DNA from 4 places in the Alloalcanivorax xenomutans genome. Region 4 is predicted to be linked to each of the others. Evidence: predicted binding sites of a transcription regulator. Region 4 holds the regulator's gene; each other region holds the start of a gene.
The links. The regulator sigma-54, encoded in region 4, starts transcription at its own class of promoters, with help from an activator protein. The targets are predictions, from matches to a motif close to TGGCACNNNNNTTGCTNT.
Positions count from the first base shown of each region.

Region 1: the regulator sigma-54 is predicted to act here: its motif matches at 1,710-1,727, upstream of atzF (allophanate hydrolase).
Region 2: the regulator sigma-54 is predicted to act here: its motif matches at 1,153-1,170, upstream of RYH70_RS07345 (ANTAR domain-containing response regulator).
Region 3: the regulator sigma-54 is predicted to act here: its motif matches at 2,406-2,423, upstream of glnA (glutamate--ammonia ligase).

Region 1 covers NZ_CP136538.1:761,431-766,245, forward strand. Annotated here, with positions in the region: gene atzF (allophanate hydrolase) at 1-1,670, opposite strand, end outside; gene RYH70_RS03630 (LysR family transcriptional regulator) at 1,845-2,747, opposite strand; gene atzD (cyanuric acid amidohydrolase) at 2,872-3,954, shown strand; gene RYH70_RS03640 (BMP family ABC transporter substrate-binding protein) at 3,980-4,815, shown strand, end outside.
Region 2 covers NZ_CP136538.1:1,558,182-1,562,996, forward strand. Annotated here, with positions in the region: gene RYH70_RS07335 (ABC transporter permease) at 1-205, shown strand, start outside; gene RYH70_RS07340 (ABC transporter ATP-binding protein) at 214-1,050, shown strand; gene RYH70_RS07345 (ANTAR domain-containing response regulator) at 1,193-1,798, shown strand; gene RYH70_RS07350 (CmpA/NrtA family ABC transporter substrate-binding protein) at 1,801-2,961, shown strand; gene metE (5-methyltetrahydropteroyltriglutamate--homocysteine S-methyltransferase) at 3,348-4,815, opposite strand, start outside.
Region 3 covers NZ_CP136538.1:603,690-608,504, reverse strand. Annotated here, with positions in the region: gene RYH70_RS02965 (transposase) at 1-725, shown strand, start outside; gene glnA (glutamate--ammonia ligase) at 892-2,298, opposite strand; gene RYH70_RS02955 (sulfurtransferase TusA family protein) at 2,524-2,766, opposite strand; gene RYH70_RS02950 (tRNA (5-methylaminomethyl-2-thiouridylate)-methyltransferase) at 2,769-3,854, opposite strand; gene RYH70_RS02945 (sulfatase-like hydrolase/transferase) at 3,936-4,815, opposite strand, start outside.
Region 4 covers NZ_CP136538.1:3,466,087-3,470,901, forward strand. Annotated here, with positions in the region: gene lptA (lipopolysaccharide transport periplasmic protein LptA) at 1-409, shown strand, start outside; gene lptB (LPS export ABC transporter ATP-binding protein) at 412-1,137, shown strand; gene RYH70_RS15890 (RNA polymerase factor sigma-54) at 1,285-2,751, shown strand; gene hpf (ribosome hibernation-promoting factor, HPF/YfiA family) at 2,820-3,119, shown strand; gene ptsN (PTS IIA-like nitrogen regulatory protein PtsN) at 3,128-3,601, shown strand; gene rapZ (RNase adapter RapZ) at 3,674-4,528, shown strand; gene RYH70_RS15910 (HPr family phosphocarrier protein) at 4,525-4,794, shown strand.

The sequences.
Region 1 (4,815 bases), 1.8 Mb from region 4:
CGGCCATCGGCGGTTTCCAGTGAGCCGATCCCCAGCGGTGGCGGGATCAGCCCGACAAAGCTGCCGAACTCGCTGACCGGCAATTGCCACAGTTCGATCTGAATGGCGGCGCCGTCATCGCTCTTGATCAGGCCGGGTTTTGGCGGTGTGGTATTGGCCAAGGCATAAAGGCGGTAACAGGGCGCGGTTTCGGTGGCTTCCAGCAAGACGCCGCCGCGTTCGGTAAGTTGGCCATTCAGAGGCATGCCGCTGAGGTGGGCGCCCACCACAGCGATGGTGATGTGATCGGCGTCGTCTTTGCTGGCTTGCGCGGGGGTGACTCGCGGCAGATCGCCGCCCACGGCTCCGGCCTGCCAGGGCTGATGCCGTTGCCAGCGCCGCCCGAATTCGGCCAGGGCGGCGTCGTGCCAGGCCGGGCCGATCAGCGTGATACCACAGGGCAACCCGTCCTCGCGGAAGCCGCCGGGCAGGGCCAGGGCGCATTGGTCGAGCAGATTGACGAAGTTGGTCCAAACGCCGAGTTGGCTGTTGAGACGGATCGGATCGGCGTTGACCGCGTCGATGCGATAGATGCCCGGTGAGGTCGGCACCAGCAGCGCATCCACCTGGGACAGCAGCGCATCGGCCTGGCGTTTCAGATCCGCCAGTTTGTATTGCGCTCGGAAAGCATCGACCGCGCTCATGCCCTCGGCCACGCCGATGACATCGCGGATCACCGGCAGCAGCGCGTCCTGATTCTGCATCAAGGGTTCCGCCACGGAGTAACGCTCGGCTACCCAGGGGCCCTGATAGAGCAGGGCGGCGGTGTCGTGCAGCGCCTGCAGGTCCAGTGGCACTAATTCGGCGATGTCGGCCATGGCGCTGAGCTGCTGTTTCCAGGCCTGCTCCGCCTGAGTGTCGTCAAACCAGGGCAACTGATCGGGAATACCCAGTCGCGGTCTCGCCGGCAGGGCCTTGGGGCGTGCCGCCGGGTCCGGGCGGCTGTAGCCGTCCTCGGCATCGTAGCCGCGATACAGGTCGTAAACGGTTTCCGCATCCGCCACTGACAGGGCGAATACACTCACGCAATCCAGAGTCCGGCAAGCCGGTACCACGCCGCGAGTGCTCATGCTGCCCTTGGTGGGTTTCAGGCCGACGGTGTTGGTGAAACCGGCGGGCACACGACCGGAACCGGCGGTGTCGGTGCCCAGCGCGAACGGCACCAACCCCTGGGAAACCACGGCGGCGGAGCCGGAGCTGGAGCCGCCGGTGATGTAGTCCGGATTGAACGGATTGGGTACCGCGCCGTAGGGTGAGCGCACCCCGACCAGCCCGGTGGCCAGCTGATCCAGATTGGTTTTACCGACCAGAATGGCGCCGGCATCCAGCAACGCCTGTACCACCGGGGCGGTGTGGTCAGCGGTATAAGTGAAAGCGGGGCAGGCGGCGGTGGTCGGCAGACCGGCCACGTCAATGTTGTCTTTCACCGCGAAAGGAACGCCGTAAAGAGGCAGGGATGGATCGCTCAGTTGTTTGGCCCGGGCCACCAGAGCGGACTCGTCCAGCAGGTGAATCCACAGACTCCGCTCACTGTCACGCAGAGTCGTGTACAGCGCCTTCATTGCCGAGACCGGCGTGTAGTCTCCCGTCTGATAGGCGTCACGCCATTGTTCCAGAGTCCAGCCAAGCACGTTCGCATACCTCGTTGTATACCAGTAGGTATGCGAGTCAGTGCAAAGGCGGTGCCAACCTGGAACCGTGCGCTATATATAGGGAAATATCGCCTATTCGCCGGTGCCGGGGCGGGGATTATCCGGGCGGTCCGTGCGCTGTTCTGGGGCGCAGGCCCCAGAAAGGGGCAGGTATCAGGAGGTTTCCTCCCGCAGACGTTGCTTCAAATATTCGGCGAAGCGCGCGGTGGCTACTGGCAGCGAGCGGGAATGCTCCATGCACAAGGTCAGGCGGCCGCGCCGCAGGCCCCGATCGGACAGTGGCAGAGCATGCATGCCGCCGGGCAGATGAGCCGGTGGCATGCCGCTTTGTATTTGAAAGCACACGCCGCCGCTTTTGATGGCGAAGTTACGCATCATCTCGAAGGAGTTGGATTCCAGCGCCGGTTCCAGCCGTAGCGAGCGGCGGGCCAGAAATTCATCCAGCAGAGCACGCCCGCCCAGTGAGGTGTCCGGCACCGCCAGAGGGTAGGCGATACAGTCGGACAGACGAACCGACGCTCGTGCCGCCAGCGGATGATCCGGTGCCACGAACGCGCAGAGCCGTTGCTCCACTTCGAGAAGCGGCCGGATTTCGGCATCGGCCGGTGGATTGAATACCAGACCGATGTCCGCCTCGAACTCTTTCAGCCGGGTATGGATGTCGCCACGCCCGCAGATGTAGACGCGAAAACGGATCTTGGGGTGGCGCTGCTGAAAGGCCTCTATGGTCCTGGGCAGGAACTCGGCGGCCATGCCCTCGATGGCGGCAATGCGGACTTCCCCGCGCCGGACACTTCGCAAGTCCTCGATCTCCGAGAGCATGCGTTCCGAGTCGGCGATCTGCTTGCGGGCATAGGCGACGAAGAGTTCGCCGGCGGCGGTGAGCCGCACGCCGCGCGGTCGCCGTTCGAATAACGCCGTGCCGATTTCGTCTTCGATATCCAGGATGCGGCGATTGACCGCCGAGGACACCACGTTGAGTTGTTCCGCGGCTTTGCGAATGGAGCCGCTGCGGGCAACAGCGTCAACGTAACGGAGCAGACGCAGGTTATACATGAACGGGCTCTCCGATTGGGTGATGCCGTAACGGCATCGCAATGATGAAAAAATAGCGCTGGTTTGATTCGCTGGATAAATCTTATCGTGCTCCCGTTTCGAGGCCCACCGGAGATTACCCGTCATGAAAACCCGCGTTCACCGTTTCGCCACTGCCGCTCCTGACGATGTTTCCCCTCTGCGACGGGCGCTGGACGAAGGCGGGATCAACGCGGAAAAGGTGATCGCGATTCTCGGCAAGACCGAAGGCAACGGTTGCGTCAACGACTTCACTCGCGCGCTGTCCACCCTGGCGCTGACCCGGCTTTTCTCCGAGGTTCTGGGTCTGAGCGACGAAGCGGTGGCGGAACGCATTGCATTGGTCATGTCCGGTGGCACCGAAGGGGGATTGTCACCGCATATCCTGGTGTTCGAGGTGATGGACGAGCCCGCGCTCTCTACGTCGCCGGGGCTGGCGGCGGGCGTCGCGTTCACGCCGGCCTTTTTGCCGGAGCAGATCGGCCGGCGGGCGCAGATCGATGCCACCGCGCAAGCGGTACGCGAGGCCATGGCCCGTGCCGGCATCGAGCGCGACGAGGACGTGCATTTCGTGCAGATCAAATGCCCGTTGTTGACCTCCGCCCGCTGTGACGAGGCGGCCCGGCGGGGCGCCGCCGTCGCCACTACCGACACCTATGAGTCGATGGCGTATTCGCGCGGCGCTTCGGCGCTTGGCGTGGCGCTTGCATTGGGGGAGATCGAGCCGGCGCAACTGCGGGACGCCGCCGTTTGTCACGAGTTCGGCCTGTACTCCGGCCGCGCCAGTACTTCCGCCGGGATTGAATTGATGCGCAACGAAATCCTGGTGCTCGGTAACGCGCCGGGGTGGGACGCGGAATTCCGTATCGGCCATGACGTGATGGCCGATGCCCTGGACGCCGATGCCGTGACCCGCGCGCTTGCCCGGGTGCCCGGTGACGGTGCCGGTGAGTTGGTGGCGCTGCTGGCCAAGGCGGAACCGTCGCGCAACGGCCTGATTCGTGGTCACCGCCACATCATGTGGGATGACAGTGACATCAATGCCACCCGCCATGCCCGGGCCCTGGTTGGTGGGGTGTTGGCGGGACGTACCGGGCATACCGCCTTGTTTGTTTCCGGGGGCGCCGAACATCAGGGGCCGGATGGTGGCGGCCCCTTGGCGGTGATTACTCACGCGCTGATTTCTTAATGATCCAATTTACGAGGTCTCTCCGATGCCAATCCTGAATCGTCGTTCTTTCATCAAGGCCGCCGGTGTGCTCGGTGCCAGCGCGGCACCGCCGGTCAATCTGGCTCGCGCCGCCGACAAACCGGTGACCGTGGGTTTCATTTATGTCGGTGCCAAGGACGACTTCGGCTACAACCAGGCCCACGCCGAGGCGGCGGTGATCATCAAGGGGTTACCCAACGTCACCGTGATCGAGGAGGAAAACGTTCCGGAAACGGTGGCGGTGCAACGGTCCATGGAGGCGATGATCCGCCAGGATGGTGCCCAGCTTATTTTTCCCACCTCGTTCGGTTACTTCGACCCGCATGTGATCAAGGTGGCGCGCAAGTATCCGGAGGTGCGTTTCGCCCATTGTGGCGGGCTTTGGCAAAAAGGGGGGCACCCGGACAATGCCGGCAGCTTCTTCGGCTACATCGACGAGGGGCAGTACCTCAACGGTGTCGTCGCCGGACATATGAGCAAAAGCAAGAAGCTGGGGTTCGTGGCCGCCAAGCCGATCCCTCAAGTGTTACGTAATCTGAATGCCTTCACGCTTGGTGCGCGCTCGGTGGACCCTGAGATCACCACCACGGTGATTTTCACCGGCGACTGGTCATTGCCGGTGAAGGAAGCGGAAGCCGCCAACAGCCTCATCGACCAGGGCTGTGATGTGCTCACCTGTCACGTCGATGGTCCCAAAGTGTTGGTGGAAACCGCGGAGAAACGCGGTGTGATGACCTGCGGCTACCACGCCAGTCAGGCTGCGCTGGCGCCGAAAGGGTATCTCACCGGGGCCGAATGGAACTGGGAGACGCCCTACCGCGCCCACGTAATGGCTCTGCA
Region 2 (4,815 bases), 1.9 Mb from region 4:
GGTGCTGATCGCCGCGGAAATGCTGGCGCAGAATCCGGGCCTCGGAAAGTTCGTCTGGGATGAATTCCAGAACGGCAGCTCCCAGTCACTGGGCCGCATCATGGTGGCGGTGCTGGTGATCGGGTTGATCGGTTTTCTGTTGGACCGGTTGATGCTGGCGCTGCAACGGTTTCTGGTATGGGACAAGAGCGCCGCGCAGCGCTAGGGGGATTTATGACAGCGTTATTGGAACTATCCAACGTAGGCATGACCTTTGATACACCCACCGGGCGTTTCGAAGCCTTGAAGGGGGTGAACCTGAAAATCGCCGCCGGTGAATTCGTGTCGCTGATCGGTCACTCTGGTTGCGGCAAATCCACCGTGTTGAACATTGTCGCCGGCTTGCTGCGCGCCACCGATGGCGGCGTGATTCTGGAGCGGCGGGAAGTCACCGAGCCTGGCCCGGAACGGGCGGTAGTGTTCCAGAATCACTCGCTGCTGCCCTGGCTCACCGCCTTTGAGAACGTGGAACTGGCGGTGCGCCAGGTGTTCCGAAAACAGAAAAGCAAAAAGGAAATGCGAGACTGGGTGGCCTATAACCTGGAGCTGGTGCACATGGCGCATGCCATGGACAAGACCCCTCAAGAGATCTCCGGCGGCATGAAGCAGCGGGTGGGCATTGCCCGGGCGCTGGCCATGCAACCGCGCGTGCTGCTCATGGATGAGCCTTTCGGCGCGCTGGACGCGCTTACCCGCGCCCACCTGCAGGATTCACTGATGGCGATTCACGCGCAACTGGGCACCACCGTGATCATGATCACCCACGATGTGGACGAGGCGGTGCTGTTGTCCGATCGCATCGTGATGATGAGCAACGGCCCGTCCGCCACCATCGGCGAAGTGCTGCCAGTGGCGCTGCCACGCCCCAGGGACCGGTTGGCGTTGGCGGACGATCCCGTTTACCACCGCTGCCGGCAAAAGGTGCTGCGGTTTCTGTATGAAAAGCAAAACAAGGTCACCGCCTTGCCCAGCCGTCCGGACCCGGCGCCGCCGCAGCGGCGGCAGGCGTAATCGGCGTCATGACGGTGCGGATCAGGGCGCGGGTTTGCACCTGATCGGTGCGTTTCCCGCGCCCCCGTCCGTGCGCGGCATGAAAACCGGGCCATGACCGCTTGGCACAGCGGTTGCTACAACCGGGGGGAAGCCAACCAACATGGATGCCGACAAGCCCATGCCATTGAAGATCATGCTGGTGGACGATCAGCCGCCGCGGGCAGCGATGCTTGAGCGGGCCCTGGAAGATGAAGGGCACGTCATTCTGTGCCGCCTCACCAGCGCCGCCGGTTTGTCACAGAAAGTGATGGCGTGCAATCCGGACATGGTGATCGTCGATATGAACGCGCCGGACCGCGATACGCTGGAGAGTATGGCGCTGGTGCAGCGCGACATGCCCCGTCCCATCGTCATGTTCTGTGGCCAGGACGACGAGGATCTGATTGTCGCCGCCTTGCGCGCTGGCGTCAGCGCCTATGTGGCCGGTGAAACCGACCTGTCCCGGGTGCGCGGCGTGATGCGGGTGGCCACCGCCCGCTTCCGTGAGTACCAAGCGCTTCGAGAGGAGTTGGAGAAGACCCGGGAGGCGCTGGAGGAGCGCAAGCTGATCGAGCGCGCCAAGGGCTTGTTGATGCAACGGCGCCGCCTCAATGAGCAGGACGCCTACACCATGCTGCGGCGGCAGGCCATGAACACCGGGCAACCTCTGATCCAGGTGGCCCGTTCGGTGTTGGATTACGCCGATCTGTTGAAAGCCCAGGGGTGACGATGAAGCAAACTCAGCATGTCCGCATTGGCTATATGCCGCTCACCGACAGCCTGCCGCTGGTGGTGGCCCAGCAAGCCGGTTATTTCGCCGATGAAGGACTGGAGGTGGAACTGCAGCCGGAATGGAGCTGGGCCAGCCTGCGTGATCGCTTGCTGGTGGGGCAGGTGAACGCGGCGCCGATGCTGGCGCCCATGTTATTGGGCACATCGCTCGGCCTGGGTTGCATCAAGAAACCGCTGGCCACCGCCTTTTCCATGGGCGTCAACGGTAATGGCGTGACCGTGTCGCCGATGCTGTACCACGGTTTGTGCGCGCTGGCGCCGGGGCCCTCGCCCCAGGACATGGCGGTGGCGCTGAACAAGCTGGTGGCGGCCCGGGCCAGCGCCGGTGACGCGCCGCTGGTACTGGCGGTGGTGTTCCCGTTTTCCTGTCACGCCTATCAATTGCGTCACTGGCTGGCGGTGGCCGGACTCGACCCGGACCACGACGTCAAACTGGTGGTGCTGCCGCCCTCGCAAATGGTGGATCACCTGCGATTGGGTCATATCGACGGCTTCTGCGTGGGTGAACCCTGGAACAGTCTGGCGGCGCTCACCGGTGCCGGACATTGCATTCTGTCCGGCTACCAGATCTGGGAGAACGCGCCGGAAAAAGTGCTGGCGGTGACCCGTGAGTGGGCGGCGGCCCATCCGGATGCCCACCGCGCTCTGCTGCGCGCCCTGTATCGGGCGGCGGCCCATGCCGATGAGCGTCTGCAAGAGTGCCTTGAGTGGCTGGCGCATCCGGCCTGGCTGGGCGTGCCGGCGGAAGTGATCGGCGCGCCGTTTTCCCAGCGCTTGCCCGGCGGGCTCACTGGTCAGCCGTTTCCGCGTCATCACTTCCATGTCTTCTCCGCCTACCAGGCCAATTTTCCCTGGCGCTCGGACGCGGAATTTCTGCTCGGCGAGATGCAGCGATGGCGGCAGGGCCGCATCGAAGAGACAAGCACTTTCGCCGCGCAATGCTACCGCACGGATCTGTATCGGGACGCGGTGGGGGATCTGACCAATCTGCCGAAGGTGGATCACAAGCCGGCGGAAAGGCACGCCGGCCAGTGGCGGCTACCCGGCGATCCAGCGCCGGTGGAACTGGGGCCGGACCGGTTGTTGCAGGTGGAGTGAGGGCTTCATCGGGGGGGCACGGGTCTGTACGAAGGCCTTCCGGGAACGCCGTGAATACGTCCATGTAGGCTCCCGGTTTGACGTCCCTGTCAAACAGGGTCCCGGAAGGCCTTCGTACAGACCCGCTTGGAGTGAACCGCCGCGTTTGGGGCTCCGACAACGACGAACCTTTCAGGACAGGAGAAATCGCACTCTCACCTCTGCATGACGTTTTTCAGAGGTTTCACAGTGGTTGAAAGAACGCCTGTGCTTGCCGGTTACCTCGAAGCGGAGCCGCGTTACGCCTTTGCGGGACTCTGCTTCACGGTGTTCCCGCAAAGGCGTAACGCGGCTCCGCTGTCCCTGATGGAGGATGACGGCTCCCGCTAAGCCGCCATGGACCTTTTTTACGCCGTGCGCAATTGCTTGGCGGCGGCCACCATGTTGGCCAGGGCGCCTTGGGTTTCTTCCCACTTGCGGGTTTTCAGGCCGCAATCCGGGTTGACCCACAGCCGTTCCTTGGGCAAACGCTCGGCGGCTTTTTCCATCAAGCCCACCATCCAGGCCACATCCGGTTCGTTGGGGGAGTGGATGTCATACACCCCCGGACCGATGTCGTTGGGGTACTGGAAGTCGCGGAACGCATCCAGCAGCTCCATATTGGAACGGGAGGTCTCGATGGTGATGACGTCCGCGTCCAGGGCGGCGATCGCCTCGATGATGTCGTTGAACTCGGAATAGCACATGTGAGTGTGGATCTGGGTGTCATCATCGACTCCCACGGTGGCCAGGCGGAAGCAGTCCACCGCCCAGTCCAGGTAGGCTTGCCATTCCCCCTGACGCAGCGGCAGGCCTTCGCGCAGGGCCGGCTCGTCGATCTGGATCACCTTGATGCCGGCGTTTTCCAGATCCCGCACTTCGTCACGCAGGGCCAGGGCGATCTGCTTGCAGGTTTCCGAGCGCGGCTGATCGTCGCGCACGAAGGACCATTGCAGAATCGTCACCGGGCCGGTGAGCATGCCTTTCACCGGTTTATCGGTCAGGGATTGGGCGTAGCGGGCCCATTCCACCGTCATCGGATTGGGGCGCCGCACGTCGCCGAAAATGATCGGCGGTTTCACGCAACGGGAACCGTAGCTCTGCACCCAGCCGAAGCGGGTGAAGGCGAAGCCCTCCAGCAGCTCACCGAAATACTCCACCATGTCATTGCGTTCGGCTTCGCCGTGCACCAGCACATCCAGTTCCACTTCTTCCTGATAACGGATGCAGCGGGCGATTTCCTGCTTCATCTGTTCGGTGTAGGCGGCGTCATCGAGTTTGCCGGCTTTCCAGTCCCGGCGCGCTTCGCGGATTTCCCGGGTCTGCGGGAAAGAGCCGATGGTGGTGGTGGGGAACGCCGGCAGTTTCAGCGCGTCCTGCTGTTTGGCGATACGTTCAGCGAACGGGCTCAGACGATCACGGGAAAGGTCGCCGCTGGCGCCGATCCGCTCGGCCACCGCCGGGTTATGGATGCGGGTGGATTCAGAGCGTGCCCGCAGTGCTTCGCGTTGCGCTTGCAGGCCCGCCTCGGCGGCGGCATCGCCGTCCAGCGCGCCGCCCAGCAGGGCCAGTTCGTCCAGCTTTTGTTTGGCGAAGCTGAGCCAGCTTTTCAGTTCGGTATCGAGCTTGTCTTCCTGGTCCAGGTCCACCGGGCTGTGCAGCAGGGAGCAGGAGGGCGCCAGCCACAAACGGTCGCCAAGTGCCTCCTTGAGCGGCTTCAGGGTGGCCAGAGCGGCATCCAGGTCGGTGCGCCAGATATTACGGCCGTTGATGTAGCCGAGGGAGAGCACCTTGTCACCGAGCCGGCTGATCACTTGTTCCAGATCGTCATCGCCG
Region 3 (4,815 bases), 1.7 Mb from region 4:
GGGTCTATGTGGTGGACGGTTACCGCCTCAGCAACTACCGCAAAGGCGTTGGAGGGCGGGCCAAGACGGATCTGGCCGATGCCCAGTTGCTGGCCCGCCATCTGCACAAGGAGAAAGACGAGTTACGCCCGTGGAGCCCGCCCCCAAAGGCGTACCGGATGCTGCAGAGCCTGCTGCGTCGCCGGGCCGCCTTGGTTAAGGCCCGCACGGCATTACGTCAGAGCCTGAGCGGAGAACCGGAGCTCAAGGCCCCTCTGCGTGCCCTGATCGCCAAAATGGACCGGATTGACTCTCTGATCCAGAAACGGCTCAAGAGCGCGGTGAGCGCCGCCGGCTTACAGACTCAGGTCCAACGCTGCGACGCGATCGACGGGGTCGGCGAGATCACCGCCACCGCCTTGGTCATGGCCTTCCTGAGAGGGGACTTCACCAATAGCGATGCCTTCGTTGCCTTCCTGGGGTTGGATGTCCGGGTCCGTGACTCCGGCAAACTCACCGGCAAGCGTAAGCTGACCAAACAAGGAGATACGGAGGTCAGGCGACTGCTGCACTGTGCCGCCATGAGTGCGTCTCGACACCCGGTCTGGCGCGCCTTCTATCAGCGCTATCGGGACCGGGGACTGCACACCACGCAAGCCTTGGTGATCCTGGCCCGGAAGATCGCTCGCACCGCCTTCGCCCTGATGAAGCAGCAACAAGAATATTGCCCCGCAAAGCTCTTCTAAGCATTGCGGGGCACCATAGAATCTCCCACAGCGGCTTCGTGGCCCTTTCTGTGTCAGCGATCAACGTTGCTAGAGCCCGGAACACCCATTCCCGCTATTCCGCAATGAACCACAAAAAAAGGCCCCGCCGGAGCGGGGCCTTGCAACTGCCGGGAACTTGGGATTCTTAGCAGCTGTAGTACATGTCGAACTCGACCGGGTGCGGGGTCATGTTCAGACGTTCGATCTCTTCACGCTTGAGCTGGATGTAGCCGTCCAGCATGTCCTTGGTGAACACGTCGCCCGCCATCAGGAACTCGTAGTCCGCTTCCAGGCAATCCAGAGCCATGGTCAGGGTGTGAGCCACGGTCGGGATGCCCTTGGCTTCCTCGGCCGGCAGATCGTACAGATCCTTGTCCATGGCGTCGCCCGGGTGCATCTTGTTCTTGATGCCGTCCAGGCCGGCCATCAGCAGCGCCGCGAAACACAGGTACGGGTTGGCGGACGGATCCGGGAAGCGCGCCTCGATACGACGGGCTTTCGGGCTGTTCACCCACGGAATCCGGATGGAAGCGGAACGGTTGCGGGCGGAGTACGCCAGCATTACCGGCGCTTCGAAACCGGGCACCAGACGCTTGTAGGAGTTGGTGGAACCGTTGGTGAAGGCGTTGATGGCGCGAGCGTGCTTGATGATACCGCCGATGAAGTACAGGGCTTCCTCGGACAGTCCCGCGTAGCTGTCGCCGGCAAACAGGTTCTTGCCGTCCTTGGCCAGGGACACGTGCACGTGCATACCGGAACCGTTGTCACCGATCAGCGGCTTGGGCATGAAGGTGGCGGTCTTGCCATAAGCATGAGCCACGTTGTGAACGCAGTACTTCAGGATCTGAACTTCGTCGGCCTTGGCGGTCAGGGTGTTGGCGCCAACACCGATTTCGCACTGGCCGGCGGTGCCCACTTCGTGGTGGTGCACTTCGATTTCCAGGCCCATCTGCTCCATGGCGGCGCACATGGCGGCGCGCAGGTCGTGCAGGGAATCCACCGGCGGTACCGGGAAGTAGCCGCCTTTCACACCCGGACGGTGACCGATGTTGTTCTTCTCGAACTCATCGGCGGACACCCAGGCCGCTTCTTCGGAGTAGATGTTGTACATGGCGCCGGACATGTCGGACTTCCACTGTACGGAATCAAACACGAAGAATTCCGGCTCCGGACCGAACAGGGCGCTGTCGGCGATGCCGGTGGACTTCAGGTATTCCTCGGCGCGCTGGGCCACGGAGCGGGGATCGCGCTCGTAGCCCTGCATGGTGGAGGGCTCGACGATGGTGCAACGCAGGTTCAGGGTGGTAACGTCGGTGAACGGATCGATCACCGCGGAACTGTCGTCCGGCATCATGATCATGTCGGACTCGTTGATACCTTTCCAGCCAGCGATGGAAGAACCATCGAACATCTTGCCGTCCTGGAAGAAGTCTTCGTCCACTTCCGAACTCGGGATGGTGACATGCTGCTCCTTACCCCGGCTATCGGTAAAACGCAGATCGACCCACTTCACGTCGTTATCTTTGATCAGCTTCAGCGTCTTTTCAGACATTGTAGAACGTCCTCCTGGAACGGGTATGTGTCTGGCATTCAGTGGTATCGGCGGGCCGACCACTCGAAGCCGCTATTCTCGGGCACTCGGCCCCGCATGCCAATAGGAGAGCAAATTACGTGCCAGCCCTTTTTTAGCGCATCCGGGCCGCAACGCCCCGAAATCGGCCGGTATATTCGGACAGGAAAGCACCAATACCGTGCACTCTCAATAAAAAACGCACCATTATAGTGCAATTGAGGGTTCTCCAACTTCGAGCGTCACCCTCACCTCGTGGCCCTCTTCCCGGGTTTCCAGCACCGCATGTCCATTGATCCGGCACCAGGCGGGAATGTCGTTGAGCGCCCCCGGGTCGGTACAGATCACCGTCAGGGTATCGCCTTGCCGGAGTGTGTTCACTTGATTCTGGGTTTTGATCACCGGCATCGGGCACAGCAACCGGCGAGCGTCCAGTTCGTGATGGCTCATGGTTATACCATCCATTCCGGCGCGACCTGATCCGGCGTCGCCGGCCGGACCGGCAACTGACGGGCCACGCCGCTGGGATCGCGCACTTCCACCACCACCTCGTCATCGGTTCGCCCTTTGGAATAACGGGCGACGATGGCGGCTGCCTGGCGCAACTCGTCGTCGGACGCCAACGTGCCGTCGATCAGAGCCAGCGGACCGGGGCAGCTCGACGTGGTGATGCTGGTGAACTGATATCGATAGCCTTCCAGGAAGCGGTTCTCCCCTTCCTCGCGGCTGATGATCAGCTTGTAGTGCGGCGCCGGGCGGATATGCCGCCCCACCTTCAGCAGCATGATGTCGTCCAGCTCGTAACGCCGTTCGTTACGAGCCTGCCAAAGATCCGCCAGCTTGCGCGAATAGGACTCATCGGTAAGGAAGCAACAGCCGCCGGCGGGCTGGGCGAAGTCATCCAGGCCAAAACGTTTGGCCAGCGCCATTTGCGGCTTACGGTTGCGGCCGGAGAAGTCGTGCAATCGGCTGCGATCCACCCAGCCTTCCCGTTCCGGCAGGGTCTCCGGCAGGTTCTTGGCGCTGAGCGGGCGCAACAGGCGATCATCGGCGCCGGATTCGCGGCTGATGATCGGCATGGTTTCCTTGCGCTGACTCTTGGGACGCTGCCCCACCACCTCACCGGTGATGATGAAATCGAACCCCTTCTCGCCGGCCAGTTCCCGAGCCTTGTTCAGCATCAGGGTGGCCTTATTGACCATGAAAATCTTGCAGTCCAGGCAGGGGTTCAGATTGGCGCCATAGCCGTGTTTCGGATTGAGCACCACATCCTTGTACTCTTCCGAAATATCCACGATATGCAGCTTGATACCCAGCTGCTCGGCGACCCAAAGCGCGTTGTTGCGCTTGTTTTTGTCCTGGTCCTTTTTACGGATGGCGTGAGTATGGCCTTCCACACAGAAGCCGGTGAAGAAATTCACCCCTTCGACGTGGATGCCTTGTTCCTGCATGACTTTCACCGCCAGCATGGAGTCCAGGCCGCCGGAAACCAGGGCGATGGCGCGTCGTTGCAGCGTTTGAGGGGCTGACTCGGTCATAGGGCGGCTCGCGTGCCGGTCAAAAAGTGGGCGACGGAGTATAGCAAACCCGACCCGGGTAACACTATCCGCGCCGGCGCCTCAACGACCGCCCGAAAAAAACCGGGACATATCCCCCAGCACCTCCACCAGCCGGCGCTGAAGCCGGGCCATCACCGCATCCTCATCCTTCACCGGGGTATCGTCGGCACGGCTGACCGCCATTTCGAACAGACCGCCGGCGCGCACCGGCATCGCCACCTTGTATTCCGGGCCGAGATACGCCACCGCATCCCAGCTCGCCGCCAGGCGATAGCGATCATCAGGCACCTGGTCCAGCGGCACGCCCACGGCATAATCGCGCGGTTCGTTCTCCACCCCCAGGCGGCTCAACAACGTCGGAGCCAGATCCAAATGGCTGGTGGGCTTGTCCACCACCGCCGGCGCGATGCCCGGGCCGGCCAGTACCAGTGGAACGTGGACTTGCTGATTATGAAACTCGGAATTGTGTCCCCAGCGGCCGTTCTCCATGAACTCCTCACCGTGATCGCCGGTGATTACCAGGATGGTGTTGTCCAGCAGGTTGCGTTCGGCCATGCCATCCAACAGCCTGCCCAGTTGCTGGTCCAGGTGATGAGAGGCGTTCACATAGCGGTTAAAAATACCGCCGATGTCCTGTTCCAGGTCCATGGTGGCGTAGTTGAAGTTCTTCAGATAATCCGGCCGGATCACGCTTTCCTCGGGGAAGTAATAGCGCGCGTGAGGGGACTCGAAAAACAGAAAGCCGAAGAACGGTTTCGCCGCGTCCCGTTGATCCAGAAACGACAGCATGCGGTCCACGTTGCGGCGGTCCCGCTGCCAGCCGGGTCCTTCTTCGTCGCTGTGCAAAAGGGACTCGGGGACATCGGCGAAGACCGTTTTATCGAATTCCGGGTAACTGAACCGCGCACTGGTGTAAAGGCCCATCCGGTAACCCCGGCGC
Region 4 (4,815 bases):
CGAGCAACTGGTGCGGGTGGAAGCCACCGGCAGCCCGGTACGCATGCGTGAAGGCAAGGATCTGAACGCCCACGCCGACAAACTGGTCTACGATCTCAAGCGCCGCCGTCTGATCCTCACCGGCAACGCCTACGTGCAACATCAGGGCAACACCTTCGAAGGGGCCCGGGTGGAATATGATCTCAACTCCCGGCGCATGGACGCCAGCAGCGAGGGCGACAAACGGGTGCGGCTGGTGATTCCGGCCGCCAACGCCTCCCAGGCCCGGAACGGCGACAGCGGCGGCGAGGAGTCGCAAAACGGCGAAGGCAACCCAGGCGAGGACGGCAGCTCGACCCAGTCGCCCGCTAACAGCACGCCGGCCACCGCGCCGGACAACAGCACCCCCAATGATGCGGAGACCCCCTGACCATGGCGAAACTGAATGCCCGCCAACTGGCCAAAAGCTATAAGGGGCGCCGCGTCATCGAGGACGTCTCCCTGGAAGTGGAAGCGGGCCAGATCGTCGGCCTGCTGGGCCCCAACGGCGCCGGCAAGACCACCTGCTTTTACATGATCGTCGGGTTGGTGGAAGCGGACGCGGGGCGCATCGAGATCAACGGCGAGGACATCACCCACCTGCCCATGCACGGGCGCGCCAAGCGCGGTATCGGCTATCTGCCTCAGGAGGCGAGCATCTTCCGCCGCCTGACCGTGGAACAGAACATCATGGCGATCCTCGAAACCCGCAAGGAACTGAGCAAAGCCGAGCGTGAGCAGGAGTTGAACAACCTGCTCGAGGAATTTCACATCACCCATATCCGCGACAGCATGGGCATGAGCCTGTCCGGCGGCGAACGGCGGCGGGCGGAGATCGCCCGCGGCCTGGCCACGGACCCCGCGTTCATTTTGCTCGATGAACCGTTCGCCGGGGTGGACCCGATCTCGGTGAATGACATCAAAGGCATCATTCGCCATCTCAAGGATCGCGGCATCGGCGTGCTGATCACCGACCACAACGTGCGTGAAACGCTGGACATTTGCGATACCGCCTATATCTGCAGCGCCGGCCACATTATCGCCGAGGGCGATTCCCAGACCATCCTTGGCAATCAGCAGGTCCGCGACGTTTATCTGGGCGCCGACTTCCGGCTGTAGCCCCTTGGAAATCGCGGTCAACGGAGCCCTTACTCTTTTTCAATTGTAATTTCAACATTGGCATACATATTGCTTAAATAAATTGCGAAGCGTTGAAAGACGCTGCTATTCTGCCGCCTTGGCGATTCACCAGACCACCAAGGCAGTATGAAACCGAGTCTACAACTCCAGATCGGCCAGCAGCTCACCATGACGCCGCAGTTGCAGCAGGCGATTCGCTTGCTGCAACTGTCGACGCTGGACCTGCGCCAGGAAATCCAGCAGGCGGTGGAAACCAACCCCCTGTTGGAACTCGAAGAAGGGAGCGAAGCCTACACCGAGGACGACACCCCCGCCGATGACGATTGGGAAGCGGAGGAAATGGACCTCGAACGCGACGAGGCCCTGGACGACCTGGTGGAAGGGCCGGTGGAGAGCGACAGTGAATGGGATGACCTCTATGTGGGCCAGTCCGGTTCCGGCTCGGGCAACGGCGAGGACGATGACGCCGATGCCTGGCAACAGCGCCACGTCGCTCCGGTCACCCTCCAGGATCATCTGCTCTGGCAACTCAACCTCAGCCCAATGAGTGATCGGGACCGTGTCATCGCCGGCATCCTCATCGACGCCCTCGACCACCGTGGCTACCTGTCCCTACCCCTGGATGATGTGATCGACACCGCCGAGCGGCAAATATCCGATGCCGATGATCCGGTGGAGGAAGACGAAGTGGTGGCGGTCCTGCATCGGCTGCAGCAGTTCGACCCGATCGGCGTGGCCAGCCGCGACCTGGCCGAATGCCTGGGCGTGCAATTGCGCCAACAACCCGCAGACACTCCACACCTGGCCACCGCGACCGCCCTGCTGGAACATCTCGCGCTACTGGAAAAGCACGACTATGCCGGACTACGCCGCGCCATGGGGGTGACGGAAAGCGATCTCCTCGACGCTCTGGCGTTGTTGCGCACCTTGGATCCAGCCCCGGGCGAACAAATCGGCGGCGAGGTGGCGGAGTACGCGGTTCCCGACGTGGTGGTACGCCCCTTCCGCGGCGGCTGGCGGGTGGAACTGAACGAGGAAGTCCTGCCCAAGGTCAACCTGAACGCCCAGTACGCCCGGCTGGCCCGCCGCACCGAGGGCGAGGACGGCCAGTACCTGCGCAACTGCATGCAGGAAGCGCGCTGGTTCCTGAAAAGCCTGCAAAGCCGTAATGACACCCTGCTGAAGGTGGCCCGGCGCATCGTCGAGGTGCAGCAGGACTTCTTCCACTATGGCGAGGAAGCCATGAAACCGCTGGTGCTGGCGGATATCGCCGAGGCGGTGGAGATGCACGAATCCACCATCAGCCGGGTCACCAATCAAAAGTTCATGCTCACGCCCCGCGGGGTGTTCGAACTGAAATATTTCTTTTCCAGTCACGTGGACACGGAAGGCGGCGGTGAATGTTCTTCCACCGCCATTCGTGCCATCATTAAGAAGCTGGTCGCCGCCGAGAACCCTCGCAAGCCGCTCAGCGACAATAAGCTGGCCAGTTTGCTCAATGAGCAAGGGATCAAGGTGGCGCGCCGGACCGTCGCCAAGTATCGAGAGGCGATGCGAATCCCGTCTTCCAGCGCTCGCAAACGCCTGGTTTGACGACGCGGGAAACGGCTTATAACCCGGGCCAGCGGCCGGGGTTAAATAACGAGGCAAAGGAGCCAGCTATGCAAATCAACATCAGTGGCCATCACCTGGATATCACCGAAGCCCTTCGTGATTATGTGGACGACAAGTTTTCCAAGCTGGAACGGCATTTCGACCAGATCACCAGCATTCAGGTAATCCTGTCCCCGGAGCCGAACACCCACAAAGCGGAATCCACCATCCACATTTCCGGCGGCGAAGTCTTCGCCACCGCCGAGGCCGGTGACATGTACGCGGCTATTGATGCCCTGACCAGTAAGCTGGATCGTCAGATTCTCAAACACAAGGAGAAGACCGTGAGCCGCAAGCACGGTCACTAAGCGGATCTATGCGAGTACGAGAACTTCTCACCGAGGACCGCACCCATAACGGTATCGAGGTGGGTAGCAAAAAACGCCTTCTGGATCAGGTTGCCGAGCTGGCCGCGGCCAGTTGCGGCGACCTCGGCGCCCAGGAAGTGTTCGATGCACTGGTGGCCCGGGAGCGCCTGGGCTCCACCGGTATCGGTGAAGGCATCGCCATCCCCCACTGCCGACTCGGACGCTGCGAGCAAGCGGTGGGCCTGCTGCTGAAACTGGCCGAACCGGTGGACTTCGATGCCGTGGATGGCCGTCCGGTGGATCTGGTGTTCGTTCTGCTGGTGCCCGAACAGAACCCCGAACAGCACCTCAAGACCCTGAGTCACCTGGCCAACCTGTTCAACGACGAGGATTACCGGCGTGAGCTGCGCCAGGCCACGGACGATCATCAACTCTATATTACCGCCGTGGAGTCAGAGGCCGAATTGCGTCTGGCTTCATAAGCTGCGACAGGGCCCATGCGGCCGGTTCTCCCCGGCCCGGGCGTCTTTTGGGGGAAGAAAGCGTCAATCGCCATGAAACTGACCATTCTCAGCGGCCGGTCCGGCTCCGGTAAGACCACGGCTCTGCAAGCACTGGAAGACCACGGTTATTACTGCGTGGACAACCTGCCTCTGGGCCTGCTGCCACAACTGGCCGGACAGTTGGATGACGAGGACCGCGTGCTCGAGCGGGTGGCGGTGGGCATCGATGCCCGTAACCTGCCAAGGCAATTGCTGGCCTTTCCCTCCACCCTGGCGGAACTGCGCAAGTTGCAGGTGGAAACGGAAATCATCTTTCTCGACGCCGATCACGGCACCCTGCTCAAACGCTTCAGCGCCACCCGGCGCCCCCACCCACTCAGCGGCGATGATCGCACCCTGGCCGATGCCATTGCCTATGAAGCCGAGCTGCTCTCCGACATCCGCATGCGCGCGGATCTGGTGATCGACACCAGCACTCTGGATGTCCACTCCCTGCGCAATCAGATCCGCCAGCGGGTCGCCGGCCGCAACGTCAAACTGTCGCTGCTGATCCAATCGTTCGGGTTCAAGAACGGCCTGCCCAACGACGCCGATCTTGTCTACGACGTGCGCATGCTGCCCAATCCCCACTGGCACGGTGATCTGCGGGCCCTGACCGGTCGCGACGACAAGGTGGCGGCCTTCCTGCAATCTCATCAGGAAACCGAAGATTTGATCGACGATATTTTTCAGTTTCTGGTGCGCTGGCTACCCAGCTACGCCGCCAACGACCGCAGTTACGTTACCGTTGCCATCGGCTGCACCGGTGGCCGCCATCGCTCCGTGTATCTGGCCGAGCAGTTGGCCCAGCGCCTGCGCAATAAAGCCATCCCCTTGCATGTGCGGCATCGGGAGCTGGAGGGATGATCGAGAGGGAACTCACCATCATCAACAAACTGGGATTGCATGCCCGCGCCGCCGCCAAAGTGGTGAGCGTGGCATCGCGTTACAGCTGCACCATACAAGTGCTTCACAACGAGCGTCAGGTCGACGCCAAGAGCATCATGGGCCTGCTTACGCTCGGCGCCGCCAAGGGCACCAGCCTCAGAGTACGAGTGGACGGAGACGACGAGCAGCCAGCCATGGAGGAACTCACCGACCTGTTCGCCCGCCGCTTCGACGAAGAGGAATAATGGGCTGACACACGGCCCTGT